One region of the Mesorhizobium sp. WSM1497 genome, then DNA from elsewhere that is predicted to be linked to it. Evidence: predicted binding sites of a transcription regulator. Region 1 holds the regulator's gene; each other region holds the start of a gene.
The links. The regulator LexA, encoded in region 1, represses DNA repair genes until DNA is damaged. The targets are predictions, from matches to a motif close to TGTTCNNNNTGTGTTCNG.

Region 1 (4,916 bases):
TGTTTCCCGATCTTTCCGCGCGTCGCCCGGTCAAGAAGTATGCCGCTGCCGCCGCACTGTTCTCGATCGCAGCCTACCTCGTCATCTCAGGTATCGTCGTCGCCGCCGAGCGCAGCTTCCTCATGCTGGCAGTGATGCTGATTGCAGTTCTGTTCGATCGAGCAGCACTCACCATGCGCAATCTGGCGATCTCGGCGATCGCCGTCATCGTGGTGTCGCCGCATGAGGTGGTCGGCCCGAGTTTTCAGATGTCGTTCGCCGCGACCGCGGCTCTGGTCGGCGCTTATGCCGGCTGGGCGGATCACCGCGCGGGAAAAGCAAGACCGCCGCCGCCGAAGCGATCCTTGCCCGGGTTCCTGACACGAAAATTCCTGCTGGCGGCAATTGGTCTGGCCATGACCTCGATCATCGCCGGCAGCGCCACGACGCTGTTTGCCATCTGGCATTTTCAGCGTGTGTCGCCGCTCAGCCTGTTCGCCAATCTCGCGGTTATGCCGATCGTCACCGTCGTCATGTTCCTGGCCGTCGCCAGCGCGCTGCTGATGCCTTTCGGATTGGATTGGCCAGCTCTCTACCTGATGGGCAAGGGCCTGACGATGATGATCGCCATATCGGGCTGGATCTCCGAGCGTTCGCCTGTCGATGGGGTCGGGCTGATTTCGCAACAGTCGGTCCTGCTGGTGGCCATTGCCCTGGTCATCGCGACGATGGCGACGACATGGCTGCGGCTCGCGGCTCTGCCATTCGCGTTGGCAGGCTTGCTGACCGTCTCGGATACGCGCACGCCCGATGTGCTGATCTCGGAAGACGCCCGGCTGGTGGCGTTGCCGATCGGTGGCGGTGAGCTTGCCGTTAGCCGGCAACGGCCGAACGAATTCACCGTCGACAACTGGAAACGCGCGCTGACATCGGAAACCATCGTCGTTCCGGAAGTGTTCGACAACAGGGATGGGCAATTCGACGTCGCGGATGCCGTTGAGCTACCGCCGGGATCGCCGTTCTATTGCTCCTCAGGCGTTTGCGTGGCCAGGCACATGTCCGGTGCGATCATTGCCTATGTCGAGGACCGCAAGGACACCTGGAAAGCCTGCGGCTTCGCCGAGCTGATCGTCGTCAACGACGCCACCGCCTATGACGCCTGTCATAACCAACTGGTTCTCGTCATCACCAAGCGGCAACTGGCTCGCAAAGGCAGTGCCGCGGTCTTCTTCGATCGCCAATCGGCGACCACGCCGGCGACGATCAGCTTCGCGGTGGACAGCCCATATCGGCCCTGGCACACGCAACGCAAATACTCTCGCGAGGCGAGGGGGCTGGCACCCTTCAAGAAACCCGAGAAGCCAGTGGTCAACCCACAGCCGTCTCAGTAGCGACGGATCAGGCCGACGAGCTTGCCTTGCACCTTGACCCTGTCCGGCCCGAAAATCCGTGTCTCATAGGCTGGATTGGCGGCTTCGAGGGCAATCGAGGCGCCCTTGCGGCGGAACCGCTTCAGCGTCGCTTCCTCTTCATCGACCAGCGCCACGATGATCTCGCCGGGGCTGGCCGTGTCGGCGTTACGGATGATAACGGTGTCGCCGTCGAAGATGCCGGCCTCGATCATCGAATCGCCCTTGACCTCCAGTGCATAGTGCGCGCCGCCCATGATCATGTCCGGCGGCACCGAAATCGAATGCGTCTGATGTTGGATGGCATCGATCGGCACGCCGGCGGCGATGCGACCCATGACCGGGATCGAAACGGCAGAGACCGCATCGTCGTCATTGCCGGGCGAAGGCATCCGCGAAGGCGCCGGCTTGATCTGCCGGCCAAGAGCACCACCCTGACCAAGACTGCCCTGGATGACGCTTGGCGAAAACTTCTTTGCCGCATTGAGGCCTGGCGCGATGGAGTCCGGCAGCCGCAGCACTTCCAGCGCGCGGGCCCGATTGGGCAGCCGGCGGATAAAGCCGCGCTCCTCAAGGGCCGTGATCAGCCGATGAATCCCGGATTTGGAGGCAAGGTCGAGCGCCTCCTTCATCTCGTCGAAGGATGGCGGAATGCCGCTCTCCTTCAGGCGTTCATGGATGAACATCAGCAGTTCATGTTGCTTGCGTGTCAGCATGGCGGCCCCCAGGTTCCCTGAAACCAGAATCGAAAAACAAACCCAGAACAAACACTATCTGTTCCAGTTGTGTTCTGCAACCGTTTAAAGTTTAATGAATTTGTTAAGGCTGCTGAAATTATTTGGCGCTTGCCAGCGGGTTACGATCGACGGGCGCCACCTTCGGCAATGCGCCTGCTCACATTGAAATTGTTATGGTTAATGACCTGTGGCTTATCCCCTACCAAAGCTTGGCATTATCTGTCGATCGACCTCGACAAGGGGCGATTGCAACCTTCGGGACGTTCGTTGGCCGTGAACGAAACGGAGCCAAAACGCCAACGTCAGTTGGGCATTTTGGCTGGAAATTCAGCTCTCCGTCATTTGCCAGGCAGTGAGGGCAGCGACGGCGGATCGCCGGGATCGGTGCGTCAGGTAACGGCTTCCTTGACGGCGAAACGCTGGTCCTTCCATGCACCCGTGCGCAGAATGTCTTCCAGAACCTCAACCGCCAGCCACACATCCTTGTAGCTGACATAGAGCGGCGTGAAGCCGAAACGGATGGTCGACGGTGCGCGGAAGTCACCGATCACCCCGCGCTCGATCAGCGCCCGCATGATTTGATAGCCATGGTCGTGAAGGAACGACACCTGGCTGCCGCGCCTGGTCGCGTCGCGGGTAGTCTCCAGCGTGAGACCGTAGGCGCCGCACTTGGCTTCGACGAGCTGGATGAACAGTTCTGTCTGCGCGACGCTCTTCTTTCGCAATGCCGCCATGTCGACGTCGCTCCAGATGGCAAGCGCGCCTTTGAGCGCCCGCATCGACAGGACCGGTTGCGTACCGCACAGAAAACGGTGGATGCCGGTGCCGGCAACATAACCCCGTTCGAAGGCAAAGGGCCGCGCATGGCCCCACCAGCCGCTGAGCGGCTGGCTGATATCGCCGTGGTGGCGCTGCGCGGCATAGATGAAGGCCGGCGCGCCCGGACCGCCGTTGAGGTACTTGTACGTGCAGCCGACAGCGAAATCGGCATTTGCCTGATCGAGCTCGACGGGCAGGGCGCCGGCGGTGTGGCAGAGATCCCAGACGATCAACGCTCCGGCCGTATGAGCCCTGCGCGTCAGCGCCGCCATGTCGCGCAGTTCACCCGATTTGTAATTGACGTGGTTGACCAGCACCACCGCCACGTTTTCGTCGATCAGCTCTTCGATGGTCGGCGCGTCGACGCCCGCGAGGCGCAGCAGGACGCCATCCCGGGTCGAGGCCACGCCTTCGGCGATGTACAGGTCGGTGGGAAAACTGTCACCTTCGGCGACGATGGCTGACCGGCCGGGCCGCATCTCCATCGCTGCGTGCAGCACCTTGTAGATGTTGGTCGATGTCGTGTCGCAGACAACGGTCTGGCCGGCCGCGGCTCCTATCAGGCGTCCGAGTTGGTCGCCGAGTTCGATCGGCATCTCGAACCATCCGGCCGTGTTCCAGGCTCGGATAAGATCTCGGGCCCATTCCTGCGTCGCCGCCTGCTGCAGCTCGCCGAAAACGGCATGAGATGCTGCCCCCAGTGAATTGCCGTCGAGATAGATCACCCCCTCCGGCAGAATGAAACGGTCGCGCATGGCCCGCAGCGGATCCGTGGCATCCATCGCTTCGACTGCGGCGAGATCAGGAATTCCACTCATGGTCAGTCCCCGGTTGTTCGCGAAGGGTTTCCGCCACAGAGCGTCCCTTCGGTGAGCCTGTTCTCATTTCGATGATGTCAGAGCCGAGTGCGGACCGTCCACAGCTCCGGAAACAGCACGACCTCGAGCATTTTCTTCAGATACGAAGCACCCGACGTGCCGCCGGTGCCGCGCTTCAGACCGATGATGCGCTCCACCGTGGTCACGTGGTTGAAGCGCCAGCGGCGGAAATAATCCTCGAAGTCGACCAGCTTCTCGGCCAGTTCGTAGAACATCCAGTAGCGCTGCGGATCGCGGTAGATAGTCTGCCAGGCGACCAGGACCTCTTCATTCTCGGTTCGCGTCTCACGCCAGTCCGTGCGCCTGGCATCGGCACCGATGTCGAATCCGTTGCGCGCCAAAAGCAGCAGCGCTTCGTCGTAGAGCGATGGCTCGGCCAGGATGGCTTCCAGCTTTCCGCTGAGGTCAGGCCGATGCTTGTGAGGGCCGAGCATGGCCAGGTTGCGGTTGCCGGCCATGAACTCGATGGCGCGATACTGCCAGGACTGAAAACCCGAGGACTGGCCGAGCGCGTCGCGAAACTCGGTATATTCGCTGGGCGTCATCGTCCGCAGCACATCCCAGGCATTGTTCAGCTGCTCGAAGATGCGCGCGACTCGCGACAGCATCTTGAAGCTCGGCTCGAGCCGGTCGGCGCGGATCGAGCGGATCGCGGCGCCAATCTCGTGCAAAGCGAGCTTCATCCACAGTTCCGAGGTCTGGTGCTGGATGATGAACAGCATCTCGTCATGCGCCGACGACAGCGGCGTCTGCGCCTCCAGCACTTTCTCCAGGTGCAGATAGTCGCTGTACGACATGCGCTCGTTGAACGACATCTGTGCGCCTTCGGACGCCGGATCGTAGGGCTCGCTCAATTGACTTTCTCCGTGCGCAGCCGGAAGCGCTGGATCTTGCCGGTCTGGGTCTTGGGCAAAGCAGCAATGAATTTCACCGATCGCGGGTATTTGTAGGGCGCGATCGTCGCCTTGACATGGTCCTGCAGGCGCTTGGTGGTCAATGCGTCAGGCGCCACGCCCTGCACCAGCACGACATGCGCCTCGACGATCTGGCCGCGCTCGGCGTCCTCGGCGCCGATCACCGCGCATTCGGCGACG
Region 2 (4,916 bases), 2.8 Mb from region 1:
TTTTCGGCCCGGGAACGCTTGCCGGCTTCAAGGTGTGGACCAGCGAGATCATCGAGTAGTCGCCGTTTTCCATAGACCGATCTCTCATGGCCGCTGCCGTGGACGACCCGACATTCGCGCGGTGTGATGCCTGTGGAGCTTTAGCGGCCTGGCCGCTAGACTGCGCCTTGAACGGGGGCAAATGCCATGGCCGGGCACGGCGGCTCAAAAAAGGTGATCTACGCGGCGCTCGCCGGCAATCTCGCCATCGCGCTGACCAAGTTCGCCGCCGCCGCCTTTACGGGCAGTTCGGCGATGCTGTCGGAGGGCGTCCATTCGCTGGTCGATACCGGCAATGGCGGCCTGCTGCTCTACGGCATGCACCGCGCCGCTCGCCCTGCCGATCGCACGCATCCGCTCGGCCACGGCCGCGAACTCTACTTCTGGAGCTTCATCGTCGCGCTCCTCGTCTTCGCGCTGGGCGCCGGCGTGTCGTTCTACGAAGGCGTGGTCCATATCATGGCGCCGGAGCCGGTCGCCAACGCCAAGGTAAACTATATTGTTCTGGGCCTTTCCTTCCTATTCGAAGGCAGTTCGTGGTGGGTCGCCCTGAAGGAGTTTCGCCGGCAGAAGGGCAGGCAAGGCTGGCTGCAGGCCGTGCAGTCGAGCAAGGATCCGAGCGTCTACACCGTGCTGTTCGAGGACAGTGCGGCACTTCTCGGCCTGATCGTCGCTTTCGCCGGCATATTGGCAGCGGAACTGCTGGAGATGCCGGAGCTCGACGGCGCCGCCTCGATCGGCATCGGACTGATCCTTGGCGCGACCGCGATCTTCCTGGCCCGCGAAAGCAAGGGCCTGCTGATCGGCGAGCCGGCGTCGCCCGAGGTGCAGATGAAAGTGCTGGCGATCGCCCAGCAGGATCCGGCGGTGCAGCGGGCGAACGGCGTCCTGACCGTCCATATGGGGCCGACAGAGATCGTCGCCGGGCTCAGCATCGAGTTCGAGGACCATTTGACGGCGCCCGAGATCGAAGCTTGCGTCGAGCGCCTGGAGGCGCAGTTGAAGAAGGAAATGCCGGAGATCACACGGCTGTTCGTCAAGCCGCAGACGTCAGGCACCTGGGAGCAGCGACGCAGGCTGATCGATTCCGCATCCGATCCTGCCCTGGACTAAAACCGTGCCATTGCCTCACGGCCTTGCGCCGCTAGATTGAAGGGGCTTTGGAGGAACGAAGATGAGAATAGACGGCGGCTGTCATTGTGGCGCCATCACCTACGAGGCGGAGGTCGATCCGGAAAAGACCACGATCTGCCACTGCACGGATTGCCAGCAACTGACCGGCACGGCTTTTCGCCTTACGGTTCCGGCGCCGGAAAGCAACTATCGCATCACCAAGGGCACGCCGAAAATCTACATCAAGATCGTGGCGAGCGGCGCCAAGCGCACCCAGGCCTTTTGCGCCGACTGCGGTTCGCATCTTTACGCCACGTCTGTCGGAGATGGTCCGAAGGTCTATGGAATTCGCGTGGGGACCGCGCGGCAGCGCCAGGATTTGATCCCGACACAGCAGAAATGGCACCGCTCGGCGCTGCACTGGCTGCCTGAATTTCAGGGCATGACCACGTTGGAGGAGCAGTAGCACCGGTCCGGCACCGCGCCTCAATCGTCGCCTTCGACGACCCTCAGCCTGAGCTGCCCGGTTTTCGAATCGGCAACGCGCGCGCCGGTATCGACCTTCGCGGCGGGAGCCCGTGACGCGGCGTCTACGGCGGCATCGCCGTCGGGCTGTGCGCCGAATTCCAGCGCCTCGATCTTCTGGCCGCGCTTGGTGACCTTCGACGTCGAAACCAGTATGTCGTCGATGTCCTTGGCCGACTGGCCGAAATGCACCTGCAGCTTGCGCACCCGCTCATCGACACGCGCAACATCCTCCATCAGCCGGATGACCTCGCCCTGGATCAGGTGCGCCTGTTCGCGCATGCGGGCATCCTTGAGGATCGCCTGGATGACCTGGATCGACAGCATCAGCAGCGACGGCGAGACGATGACGACGCGCGCACGGTGCGCCTTGTGCACGATCGCCTCGAAATTCTCGTGGATCTCGGCGAACACCGATTCCGACGGCACGAACATGAAGGCAGTGTCCTGCGTCTCGCCCTGGATCAGGTATTTTTCCGAGATATCGCGGACATGGATCTCGATGTCGCGGCGAAAGGCCTGCGAAGCTGCCTTTTGCAGATCGGCGCCATCGGCGGCGCGGATGGCGTTCCAGGCTTCCAGCGGAAATTTTGCATCGATGGCCAGCGACGGCGCGCCATTCGGCATCTTCACCAGGCAGTCGGGCCGGCTGCCGTTCGACAGCGTCGCCTGGAACTCATAGGCACCGTGCGGCAGGCCGTCGGCAACGATCGCCTCCATGCGCGACTGGCCGAACGCGCCGCGCGTCTGCTTGTTCGAGAGGATCGCCTGCAATTGCACGACCTGGCCGGCGAGCGACTGGATGTTGCCTTGCGCGACGTCGATGATCGCCAGCCGTTCCTGCAATTTGGCCAGGCTCTCATGCGTGGATTTGGTCTGCTCGGTCATGGTCTGGCCGAGCCGGCCGGTCATGGCGTCGAGGCGCTGGCCGATCGATTGCGTCAGCTCCGCCTGCCGTGCGCCGAACACTTCCGCAATGGCGCCCATGCGGCCCTGCATTTCGGCCTGGCTTTGCAGAATGCCGGCCATCCGCACTTCCGCATCGCGGGCATGATCGGCGGCTTCCGCGGCCGCCACAGCGCGCGCCTTGGCCGACCGCCACAACGCAATGACCAGCGCCACGAACAGGGCCAGAAACAGCAAAACGCCGAAGGCCAGCGCATGGCCGAGCGTGATCGTTGTGGCGCCAAGCCGGGCGACAGGCTCCGAAAGGATGGTGCTCAAATCATTCATGTGGACAGCATAGACGATTCGCCGCGATAGCACAGATCAAAACGTGAACGCGCCTGATGCCAACCGGTTGACGCGTTTCGCTGGAGGTCTTAGGTGGAACGCCATGCCGATCAAGCCGCTCATCATCCTTCCCGACCCCATCCTGCGCCAGGTTTCCAAGCCCGTAGAGCGTGTCGACGCGCCTTTGCGCAAATTAGCCGACGACATGCTGGCGACCATGTATGATGCGCCGGGCATCGGGCTGGCGGCAATCCAGATCGGCGAGCCGCTGCGCTTGCTGGTGATCGATCTCGCCAAGGAAGACGAGACGCCGGCGCCGCATGTCTTCATCAATCCGGAAATCCTGGAGAGCGCCGACGCGCGCTCCGTCTATGAGGAAGGCTGCCTGTCGATCCCGGATTATTACGCCGAGGTCGAACGCCCCGCCGCCGTGCGGGTCAAATATCTCGACCGCGACGGCAAATTGCAGGAGATAGAGGCCGAGGGGTTGATGGCGACCTGCCTGCAACACGAGATCGACCACCTCAATGGCGTCCTGTTCATCGATCACATCTCGAAGCTGAAGCGCGACATGGTGGTAAAGAAATTCAAGAAGCTCGCCAGGGACAAGGCGCCGGGCAAGCTCGCGGGATAAGGTACGGGAGTCCCCTCCAGGCCTATTGTCGGCAGGATTGCCACCAAATGGAGATGCCGACGGTCGACATGCTGATCAGGGACATTCCTGAGCCTTTGAAGCGCGAGATCGAACTGGCGGCGCGCGAGGTCGGCCAGAGCGTCTCGGACAAGGCCATCGGCCTTCTGCGCAAAGGCATAGTTGCGGAGAGGCCGGCCCGAGAGGAGTCGAGCCTCTCGGCGTGGGCTGCAATTCGCTCGGCTTTCGTATCTGAAAGCGCAATTGGCGATGAATACGCGGAAATCATGGAGAAGATCGAAGCGGAAAGATAGCGCGACGGTCGTCCCGCGACTTCGACGGCCTTGACCTGAAGCTCGTAAACCCGTTTGAAGCGGATGCCTGAGCCGGCACACTGCGCGAGCAAGAAGACAGGATACCGGAAGAAAAAATGCCCCTTCGCGTCATCTTCATGGGTACGCCGGAGTTTTCGGTGCCGACCTTGCGCGCGATCGCCGAGGCTGGCCATGAGATATCAGTCGTCTATACCCAGCCGCCGCGCGCTGCCGGACGACGCGGGCTGGAGCTGACGCCGTCGCCGGTGCAGCGCGAGGCGGAGCGACTGGGCATCGAGGTGCGGACGCCGGTTTCGCTCAAAGGCGAGGCCGAACAGGCCGCTTTTCGCGCCTTGCAGGCCGATGTGGCGGTGGTCGTCGCCTATGGCTTGCTGCTGCCAAAGGCGGTTCTAGAGGCAACCCGGCTCGGCTGCATCAACGGCCATGCGTCGCTTCTGCCGCGCTGGCGCGGCGCCGCCCCCATCCAGCGCGCCATCATGGCCGGTGACCTGGAAAGCGGCATGATGGTGATGCGCATGGAAGAGGGCCTGGACACCGGTCCGGTCGGGCTGGTTGAAAAGTGCGCCATCGAACCCGATATGACAGCCGGCGATCTGCATGATCGGTTGATGAGTGTCGGTGCTGCCTTGATGGTGGAAGCGCTGGCGCGGTTGGAAGGGAACACCCTGACATTCACCACACAAGCTGTGGATGGGGTGACCTACGCCAAGAAAATCGATAAATCCGAGACTCGCGTGGACTGGACTCGCTCGGCAAGTGAGGTCCACAATCATATTCGTGGCCTGTCGCCCTTTCCAGGCGCCTGGTCGGAGATAGGAATTGGCGGCCGCCAGGAGCGGCTGAAACTGCTTCGCTCGACGCTGTCGCAAGGCCTGTCGCCTTCGGAAGATTTGGGCGAGTCGGGAGGAATTCTCGATGACCGGCTGACGGTCGCCTGCGGGGCAGGCGCGATCAGGCTGGTCGAAGTTCAACGGGCGGGCGGAAAGCCCGCTGCCGCGTCGGAATTCCTGCGCGGGGCCAAGATCGAAAAAGGACTGAAA
Region 3 (4,916 bases), 1.2 Mb from region 1:
CGAGGCGCTGGTCGCCCGCGTCGTCGGTTTCGTCGAGGCTCCGGCGCTCGGCCTCGACCTGCCGCTCGACGTCCGCGGCACGGCGTTCCAGCAGCGCGTCTGGCAGGCCTTGCGCGCCATCCCCGCCGGCCAAACGGTTTCCTATGCCGAGATCGCGCATCGCATAGGCGCACCTAAGGCGACCCGCGCCATCGCCGCCGCCTGCGCCGCCAACAATCTTGCCGTCGCCATTCCCTGCCACCGCGTCATCCGCAAGGACGGCGCACTTTCCGGCTACGCCTGGGGCGCGGAGCGCAAGCGCGCGCTGCTCGACCGCGAGGCAGCGTCCGACAATGCCAACCGGTCGGTGCGGGCCTGACGAGGACCGGCAATGCGCGCGATGGCAAGGTCTCCCACCACCGATGCGAACATCCAGACCCAAGCTGCCGGCAGCCGCCGCGCCCCTGACGCGAAATCACGGGTGATGACCGCCATCGGCCAGATGGTCGATGATGGCAAAGCCGAATGGAGCCGCACCGCAACCGGCGAGGTTGAGTTGCGCCTGTCATCAGGCGAAGTGTTCATGCTGGGCGAAATTTCCGTCACCCGTGTCGCATGACATCCTCAGGCGAAGTGCCAATGATCCAAATCAGCGCTCTACGGCGCCGTAGAGCACCTGCCTTGGAGATTCGAATTTGAAAGCAAGCATCGGAGTGAGCGCCAATCAGCACGTGGCTAGGGTTCAGGCACAGACAAAGGAGTGAAGGCAATGAACCTCGTACAAACCAATATTCCGGCGACAGCCACCAAGCTCGCCGCCCTCGACACCATAACCTACGCCATCGGCGAATCCCCCATCGGCAAAATCCTGGCGGCGCGCAGCCAGATCGGCGTCTGCGCCATCCTGATCGGCTCGGACGCCGACGCGCTGGAGCGGGATCTTGGCCATCGCTTCCCGGGCAAGCTACTGGTCGAAGACGGGGCCACCTTGCGCGACGATCTCGCGGCAATCGCGCGCTTCATCGAAATGCCTGGCGTCGGCCTCGACCTGCCGCTCGACCTGCGCCGCGGCACGCCATTCCAGCAGCGCGTGTGGGAGACGCTCCGAGGCATCCCCTGCGGCGCCACCATCACCTACGCCGCGCTGGCCCAGCGCCTCGGCCAGCCGGACGGCGCCCGTGCCGTGGCGACGGCCTGTGCGGCCAACGCGATTGCGCTGGGCATTCCCTGCCACCGTGTTGTCCGCGCCGACGGCACGCTGTCGGGCTACCGCTGGGGCGTCGAGCGCAAGCGCGCTCTGATCGATAAGGAGGCTACGATATGAATGCCCATGCCAGGGTTGCCGCATCGGCGGTTGAAGCTGCTCGGACGCGTGTCGCCGGTTACGACTGGCCCGCCCTTGCAGCCGAACTCGACGGCTTCGGCTGCGCGGTGATCGAGAAATTGCTCTCGCCCGAAGAATGCCGGGAGATCGCCGGCCTCTATCCCAAAGAAGAGCATTTCCGCAGCCACATCCATATGGCCAGGCACGGCTTCGGCAAGGGTGAGTACCGCTATTTCCGCTATCCCTTGCCCGACCTTCTGGGCGGCCTGCGCAGCGCGCTCTATCCCAGGCTGGCCGAGGTCGCCAATCGGTGGAACGAGCGGATGGGGCAGGCCATGCGTTATCCCGCGACGCATGCCGCGTTTCTCGATCAGTGTCATGCCGCCGGCCAGACGCGGCCGACGCCGCTGCTGCTGCAATATGTGCCTGGCGACTTCAACTGCCTGCACCAGGATCTCTATGGCGACCTCGCCTTTCCGCTGCAGGTGGCGATCCTGCTCTCCGAGCCGGGCCAGGATTTCACCGGCGGTGAGTTCGCGCTGACCGAGCAGCGGCCGCGCATGCAGAGCCGGGTCGAGGTGGTGCCGCTGCGCCAGGGCGACGCCGTTGTCTTTGCCGTCCACAACCGGCCGGTGCAGGGCACCAAAGGCAATTACCGCGTCAACCTGCGTCATGGCGTCAGCAGGCTGCGCTCAGGCATGCGCCACACGGTCGGGATTATTTTTCACGATGCGAAGTGAGCAGGGAGAAGATGGAGGTCCCCCTCACCCCGCCGGTGCATAGCGACTGACCACCATGCCACAGTCATAGGTCTTCGAGCCGAGCAGCCGCAGGTTTCTAAAACCGCCCTGATCAAAAATCCGGCGGCCCGCACCCAGCACCGCCGGGTTGATGAAAAGCTGAAACTCGTCGACCAGCCCGGCCGCAATCAGCGCCGACGCGAAACCGGCGCCGCCGAACACGGCCATGTCGCCGCCCTCGCCCGCTTTCAGCGCATTGACTTCGCGCGGCAGGTCGCCGCTGGCCACGCTCGTGCGCTCCCAGACCGGCTCCCCGGCCGATTGCTTGAGCTTATCACTGAGCACCACCTTGCGGGCGTCGACGATGCGTTGCGCAAAGGCGTAGAACGGATCGTGCGGAAACTTCTTGGCGGCATTACCCCAATGGGTGAGATAGCCCTCCTGCGCCATCTTGCTGCTGAGCAGGATGGTATCGACGCCTGTGAAGACAGCGTTGAAGTCCTGCTTCAGCTCATCGTCCCAGGCGCTCTCGTCACCCCACTCCCAGAGCTGCCAGGAATGGTCCTCGGTGGCGCCGACAAAGCCGTCGACCGACATCTGCATCTGCAGGACCAGCTTTTTCACCGTCATTCTCCTTACGGCTATCGCAAAACAGTTTACATTTGGAACTGTTGACGCAAAGCCAAAACGATGTCAATAGTAAAGTGATTTAGAAATGGAACCATAGATGGCGACGCGCGAAAAATCCGACTGCCCGATCAACCTGTCGCTCGAACTCATCGGCGACCGCTGGACGCTGCTCATCATCCGCGACATGGTCTTCGCCGGGAAAAAGCACTTTCGCGAATTCCTGCAATCCGACGAAGGCATCTCCTCGCGCACGCTGGCCGAGCGACTGCAAACGCTTCAGGACGAAGGCATCCTCACCAGAAGCGACGACCCGACACATGGCTTGAGAACGGTCTACCGGCTGACCGAAGCAGGCATCGACCTATTGCCGGTGCTGGCGACGCTCGGCGCCTGGGGCAGCAAGCACCGCAAGGCCGACGAGAGATTGGCCAGGATTACCGACCAGTTGGCGGCAGGCGGCGAAGCAGCGCTGGAAAAGATGAAAGCGGCGCTGCGAGTGGAGCATAGTGTCTAGGCGGTTGCGTTCAAGCCGAACCGGCATGGCTGTTGCCGCACCCAATCGCCCTTCGCTTGACAACGATCCATCTTTGTTCTTTATTTGTTCCAATCTATCAGCAACTGCGGATGTGCGGTCGATGGAAACGACAGCCACCATCCTGCATGCCGATCTCGACGCTTTCTACGCCTCTGTCGAGCAGTTGCTCGATCCGTCGCTGCGCGGCAAGCCGATCGCGGTGGGCGGCGGCGTCGTGCTCGCCGCTTCCTATGAGGCGCGCGCCTTCGGCGTGCGTGGCGGTATGCCAGGGCGCAAGGCGCGCGAACTCTGCCCGCATTTGATCTTCGTCGGCGGCAATTTCAGCCATTACCAGCGGCTGGGCGATGCGGCGATCAAGGTGCTCGACGATTTTACGCCTGTAGTCGAGCGCATTTCCATCGACGAGGCGTTTGCCGACGTCGCCGGCTGCACGCATCTGTTCGGCTCGCCGCAGGAGATCGCGACAACCATCCGCCGCCGCGTGCGGGCCGAACTCGGCCTGCCGATCTCGATCGGCGTGGCGCGCACCAAGCATCTGGCCAAGATCGCCTCGCAGGTCGCCAAACCCGACGGGCTGGTGGTCGTCGAACCCGGCACCGAACTCGCCTTCCTGCATGATCTGCCGGTCGGACTGATGTGGGGCGTCGGCCCGGCGACCAGGGCGCGGCTGGCCGAGATAGGCGTCGAGACCATCGGTCAACTGGCCAGGACGCATGGCGGCGCGCTGACGCGCCTGCTCGGTCCCGCCGCCGGCGAAAAGCTCGCCGCCCTGTCCTGGAACCGCGATCCGCGAAAGCTGGAGACGAAGCGCCGCGCGCATTCGGCCGGCGCCCAATCGGCGCTTGGCCAGAAGCCGGCTATGGCACGGGTCATCGTGCCGACACTGCTGCATCTGGCCGACCGCGTCGCCAGTCGGCTGCGCGCCAAGGCAAGGCCCGGCCGCACGGTGACGGTACGCGTGCGCTTTGCCGATCTCAGAGCCGTCACCCGCTCGATCACGCTTGACCAGCCGATCTCGGCGACCGCGATGCTGGCCGAGATCGCCGGCGATCTGGTGCGCGGCGTGCTTGCCGACAATCCACAGGAGAAAATGATCTCGCTGCTGGCGATCTCGGTCTCGCATCTTGAGGAAAGCTTCGAGTTGCAGCTCGACCTGCCGCTTGGCCTCGCCGACGAGAGGCGCCGGCCCGGCACGAAGAAGGGCCTAGCACGCTTCGACGCCGATCGCGCCATCGACAAGATCCGCGAGCGCTTCGGCAAACAGGCGGTCGGCTACGGCACCGTGGCACTGGAGGCGGCGCGCTCGGTTCCCGACGAATTCAGGGAGTTGGCGGAGAAGGAGCTGTGAAGCCGGGGGCTACTCCATCTCTTCGCCGTCCCAGTACCGCCTCACCGCTCCCATGTCGAAAATGCCGTCGCGCCGGCGCAAGGCGTCGACCGCCATCTTGTTGGAATCTGGATAGACGCAGACCTCGTTGGGATTTTTCTCGCCGATCATCAGGTAGCGGCACGGCCCCGTGCCGCTGTTGAGGAAGGAATGCCCGACCGCCAGGCCGGCCGGAAAGCAGACATAGTCGCCGGCTTTCATTTCGTGGCGCTCCTCGCCAAGCAGCAGCGTCACCTCCCCTTCCAGGATCAGCGCATGCTCCTCTTCGAGCATGTGATAGTGCCGGGGCGCCAAGCGCATGCCGGGCGCCGGCGCTTCGAT
Region 4 (4,916 bases), 400 kb from region 1:
CGTGCAGGCCGGTGCCCATCGACACGACGCGCACTTCGTCGCCGTACTTTTCGCCAAACAGCGCCATGGCGCCCTCGGCGATGGCATCGTCGACCGACATCAGGCGCGTGGTCACCGGGCCGTTCTGGACGACGATCTCGTTGGCCATGCGCTCGACCTCTTCGAGGTCTTCGGCCGAAATCGGCTTGTTGTGCGAGATGTCAAAGCGCAGGCGCTCGGGCGCGACCAGCGAGCCCTTCTGTGCGACATGGCTGCCCAGCACTTCGCGCAGCGCCTCATGGATCAGATGCGTCGCGGAATGGTTGGCGCGCAGCCTCGAGCGCCTTGCATGATCGACCTTCAGCTCGACAGCCGCGCCCGTCTTGACGGTGCCGCTGGCCACCTTGCCGATATGCACGAACAGCCCGTCGGCCTTCTTCTGCGTATCCGAAACCTCGATCGAGAACCCCTCGCCGGAGATGACGCCGGTGTCGCCCATCTGGCCGCCGGACTCGGCATAGAACGGCGTCTGGTTGACGACGATCGCCACCGCGTCGCCCTTGCCGGCGCCGTCGACAGCCTTGCCGTCCCGGACAAGCGCCTGGATGATGCCTTCCGCAGCTTCAGTCTCATAGCCGAGGAACTCGGTGGCGCCGGCCTTCTCGCGCACCGAGAACCAGATGGTCTCGGTGGCGGCGTCGCCGGACCCGGCCCAATGCTTGCGCGCCTCGGCCTTCTGCTGCTCCATCGCGTTGGTGAAGCCGGCAATATCGACCGAGATGCTGCGCTGGCGCAGTGCGTCCTGCGTCAGGTCGAGCGGGAAGCCATAGGTGTCGTAGAGCTTGAAGGCCGTCTCGCCATCCAGCATGTCGCCGGCATGCAGCGTTTCGGTCGCCTCGGAAAGCAGGCCGAGGCCGCGCACCAGCGTCTTGCGAAACCTGGTCTCCTCGAGCTTCAGCGTCTCGGTGATCAATTGTTCGCCGCGCAGCAGTTCCGGATAGGCCTGGCCCATTTCGCGCACCAGCGCCGGCACCAGCTTCCACATCAGCGGTTCGTTGGCACCGAGCAGCTGTGCATGGCGCATGGCGCGGCGCATGATGCGGCGCAGGACGTAGCCCCTGCCTTCGTTCGAGGGCAGCACGCCATCGGCGACCAGGAAGGAGGACGAGCGCAGATGATCGGCAATGACCCGGTAGGAGGCGACCGTCTCCTTGTCGGGACCATGCCCGATCGCGGACGAGGCCGCGTCGATCAGGTGACGGAACAGATCGGTCTCGAAGACGCTTTCCACCCCTTGCAGGATGGACGCCATGCGCTCCAGGCCCATGCCGGTGTCGATCGAGGGGCGCGGCAGGTCGATGCGCTCCTCCTTCGTCACCTGTTCATACTGCATGAACACCAGGTTCCAGAATTCCAGGAAACGGTCGCCATCCTCCTCCGGGCTGCCGGGAGGGCCGCCCCAGATGTGCTCGCCGCGGTCGATGAAGATCTCCGAGCACGGCCCGCAGGGTCCGGTGTCGCCCATCGCCCAGAAATTGTCCGAGGTCGCGATGCGAATGATGCGGTCGTCGGAAAAACCGGCGATCTTCTTCCAGAAGCCGGCCGCCTCGTCATCCGTGTGATAGACGGTGACCAGCAGCTTGTCCTTGCTCAGCCCGAATTCCCTGGTGATCAGGTTCCAGGCAAGCTCGATGGCGCGCTCCTTGAAATAGTCGCCGAAGGAGAAGTTGCCGAGCATCTCGAAGAAGGTCAGATGACGCGCGGTGTAGCCGACATTGTCGAGATCGTTGTGCTTGCCGCCGGCGCGAACGCTCTTCTGGGCGGTCGAGGCGCGCGAATAGGGCCGCTTCTCCAGGCCGGTGAAGACGTTCTTGAACTGTACCATGCCGGCGTTGGTGAACATCAGCGTCGGGTCGTTGCGCGGCACCAGCGGACTCGACGCGACGATCTCGTGACCCTCCTTGCGGAAGTAGTCGAGAAATGTCGACCGGATTTCGTTCACGCCACTCATGAATGCTGCCTTTTCGGAAGGGCCGCCGGCAAACCGGCGGAAATGGGCTCTGCGTTTTAGAAGATTAGGACTTGGCCTTTTAGCCGCCGCGCTTCACCCTGTCCAGAAACACGGAATTGGTCCAATCCACGGCCTTTGCCGGCCGTTCGAACCGGCCTGTTTTCGCCGCCGAAACGCAAAACCGCCGGCACTGGGCCGGCGGTTTCAAAACGCATTAACGCGGAACTCGATTACTTAAGCCCGAGATAATAGAATGCGATTATGGCCGAACTCCGGCCGACCTCGCGAGTTGTCACATCGCGCCGGATTCCTCCTCGAACCCGTCGTCGCCACCTTCGGAGCCGCCATTCTCAAGGAACTTTTCGGCGATCAGCCCGGCATTCTGTCGGAGCGCCAGCTCGATCTCGCGTGCGGTGTCGGGATTGTCGCGCAGGAACAGTTTGGCATTCTCGCGGCCTTGGCCGAGACGCTGCGAATTGTAGGAGAACCAGGCGCCCGACTTCTCGACCACGCCGGCCTTAACGCCGAGATCGACCAGTTCGCCGGTCTTGGACACGCCTTCACCATACATGATGTCGAACTCGACCACCTTGAAGGGCGGCGCCAGCTTGTTCTTGACCACCTTGACGCGGGTCTGGTTGCCGACGACTTCGTCGCGGTCCTTGACCGAGCCGATGCGGCGGATGTCGAGGCGCACCGATGCGTAGAATTTCAGCGCGTTGCCGCCGGTCGTCGTCTCGGGCGAACCGAACATGACGCCGATCTTCATGCGGATCTGGTTGATGAAGATGACCATGGTGTTGGAGCGCGAGATCGAGGCGGTCAGCTTGCGCAGCGCCTGGCTCATCAGGCGGGCCTGCAGGCCGGGCAGCGAATCACCCATCTCGCCTTCGATTTCGGCACGTGGCGTCAGCGCCGCGACCGAATCGACCACCAGCACGTCGATGGCGCCGGAGCGCACCAGCGTGTCGCAGATTTCCAGCGCCTGCTCACCGGTGTCGGGCTGCGAAATCAGCAGGTTTTCGAGATCGACGCCAAGCTTGCGGGCATAGACCGGATCAAGCGCGTGCTCGGCATCGACGAAAGCGCAGATGCCGCCCTTCTTCTGGGCTTCGGCCACGGTGTGCAGGGCCAGCGTCGTCTTGCCCGAGCTTTCCGGCCCGTAGATCTCGATGATGCGGCCGCGCGGCAGGCCACCGACGCCAAGCGCGATGTCGAGGCCAAGCGAGCCGGTCGGCACCGTTTCGATCTCGACGACCTGCTCGTTGGCGCCGAGCCGCATGATCGAGCCCTTGCCGAAAGCCCGCTCGATCTGCGACAGCGCCGCATCCAGAGCCTTTGATTTGTCCACTGCCTTGTCCTCTACCAGCCGCAAAGAATTCTGAGCCATGATACATCACCCCTTGGTCGTCAATGAAGGCCGGACAATCCGTAATCCCTGCCTATTTGTACCTTTTTTGTTCTCATTTGGCAAGAGGGATCAAATATCTGAAAAACAAGCATTATCCGGATTTGTTCTTTTTTTGTCCAAGGATTCGATCAGGGATGCACCGCACGTTGGGCCAGACGGCCGGTTGTTTCGATCTGCCGAATCGCCGCCTTGCATGCGAAGCTCCGTCGCACAGCCTAGCGCTTGTGCGGCTGGAATAACAAAGGTCATATCGCCGGCATGCTGAAATCCGCGAAAATACTGGCCGTAGGCGGCGCCCATATCGACCGGCGGGGCCAGGTGTCCGGCGCTTACGTGCCCGCCGCCTCCAATCCGGGCACAATGCGCGAGGATGTCGGCGGCGGCGTCTTCAACGCTTTGCGCAGTGCCGTACGGCGCGGCGTCTCCGCGTCGCTGATGTCGGTGCGCGGCGGCGATGCCGCAGCCGACACGGTTTCGCGGGCCATTGCCGGGGCAGGCATTGCCGACCTGTCGGCGGTCTTCCTCGACCGCACGACGCCGAGCTACACGGCGCTGATCGACAGCGAGGGCGAACTGATCGTCGGCTTTGCCGACATGGCGCTCTATGATTTGGCGTTTCCCAAGCAGATTAGGCGCTCCAAGGTGCGGGAGGTGATCGCTGCCGCCGACGCGATCCTGTGCGACGCCAACCTGCCCTCTTCGGCGCTGGAACGGCTGGTCGCGCTCGCCGCGGGCAAGCCGGTTTTCGCGATTGCCATTTCGCCGGCCAAGGTGGTGCGGTTGCTACCGGTGCTGAAGGAGCTTTCGCTGGTCTTCATGAACCGGCGCGAGGCCATGGCGCTGGCCGGCGTCGCCGCGAATGCCACGGAGCGCGAGGTCGTCGACGGGTTGCGATGCAGCGGCCTCGTCAGCGGCGTGGTGACGGCAGGCGGCGGGCCCATGCTGGGCTTCGATGAAGCCGGCGCCTTCTCGATCCAGCCGCCGCCACCAAGAAAAGTCGCCGACGTCACCGGCGCCGGCGATGCGCTGGCGGGCGCAACGGTCGCTGCCTTGCTGCGAGGACTGCCGTTGCGGGCAGCTCTGCGCGAAGGCATTGCCGGGGCGACGCTTGCCATCGAAAGCGCCGCCGCCGTTCCGGAGTTCACCGCGGCGAGCTTCGCGGAAGCGTTGGCTCTTGTGCCGGATGCCAGGGAAATGGCATGAGACCGGCGAATTCATAGTGCCGCGATGTTGCCGAGCGTCCGACGGACGCGCCGCATTCCGGATAGGAGACCTTGATGACCCCTGAGACCGCCCGCCCCTTCATCGACATCCACGCGCCGGTGGCGCAGGCCCTGGCCGACGGCCGGCCGGTGGTGGCGCTGGAAAGCACCATCATCACCCATGGCATGCCCTACCCCGACAATGGCGCCATGGCGGCCGATGTCGAAAAGATCATCAGCGATGGCGGCGCCGTGCCGGCGACGATCGCCGTGGTTGGCGGCCGCATCAAGATCGGGCTTTCGGACGGCGAGC

Region 2: a site for LexA is predicted at 2,943-2,960, ahead of A9K65_RS03020 (DNA recombination protein RmuC). Genes of this name have one in related genera too.
Region 3: a site for LexA is predicted at 3,262-3,279, ahead of dinB (DNA polymerase IV). Genes of this name have one in related genera too.
Region 4: a site for LexA is predicted at 3,438-3,455, ahead of recA (recombinase RecA). Genes of this name have one in related genera too.

What each region holds. Positions count from the first base shown of each region.
Region 1 covers NZ_CP021070.1:4,522,037-4,526,952, reverse strand. The annotation lists gene A9K65_RS22125 (ComEC/Rec2 family competence protein) at 1-1,370, shown strand, start outside; gene lexA (transcriptional repressor LexA) at 1,364-2,104, opposite strand; gene kynU (kynureninase) at 2,515-3,762, opposite strand; gene kynA (tryptophan 2,3-dioxygenase) at 3,840-4,676, opposite strand; gene A9K65_RS22105 (AMP-binding protein) at 4,673-4,916, opposite strand, start outside.
Region 2 covers NZ_CP021070.1:633,749-638,664, forward strand. The annotation lists gene A9K65_RS03005 (transglutaminase family protein) at 1-59, shown strand, start outside; gene A9K65_RS03010 (cation diffusion facilitator family transporter) at 187-1,152, shown strand; gene A9K65_RS03015 (GFA family protein) at 1,214-1,618, shown strand; gene A9K65_RS03020 (DNA recombination protein RmuC) at 1,639-2,910, opposite strand; gene def (peptide deformylase) at 3,014-3,544, shown strand; gene A9K65_RS03030 (hypothetical protein) at 3,592-3,855, shown strand; gene fmt (methionyl-tRNA formyltransferase) at 3,972-4,916, shown strand, end outside.
Region 3 covers NZ_CP021070.1:3,277,561-3,282,476, reverse strand. The annotation lists gene ada (bifunctional DNA-binding transcriptional regulator/O6-methylguanine-DNA methyltransferase Ada) at 1-358, shown strand, start outside; gene A9K65_RS15890 (hypothetical protein) at 371-598, shown strand; gene A9K65_RS15885 (methylated-DNA--[protein]-cysteine S-methyltransferase) at 749-1,303, shown strand; gene A9K65_RS15880 (2OG-Fe(II) oxygenase) at 1,300-2,043, shown strand; gene A9K65_RS15875 (dihydrofolate reductase family protein) at 2,068-2,667, opposite strand; gene A9K65_RS15870 (helix-turn-helix domain-containing protein) at 2,771-3,187, shown strand; gene dinB (DNA polymerase IV) at 3,309-4,556, shown strand; gene A9K65_RS15860 (cupin domain-containing protein) at 4,566-4,916, opposite strand, start outside.
Region 4 covers NZ_CP021070.1:4,926,244-4,931,159, forward strand. The annotation lists gene alaS (alanine--tRNA ligase) at 1-1,990, opposite strand, end outside; gene recA (recombinase RecA) at 2,283-3,380, opposite strand; gene A9K65_RS24215 (carbohydrate kinase family protein) at 3,660-4,604, shown strand; gene A9K65_RS24220 (pseudouridine-5'-phosphate glycosidase) at 4,679-4,916, shown strand, end outside.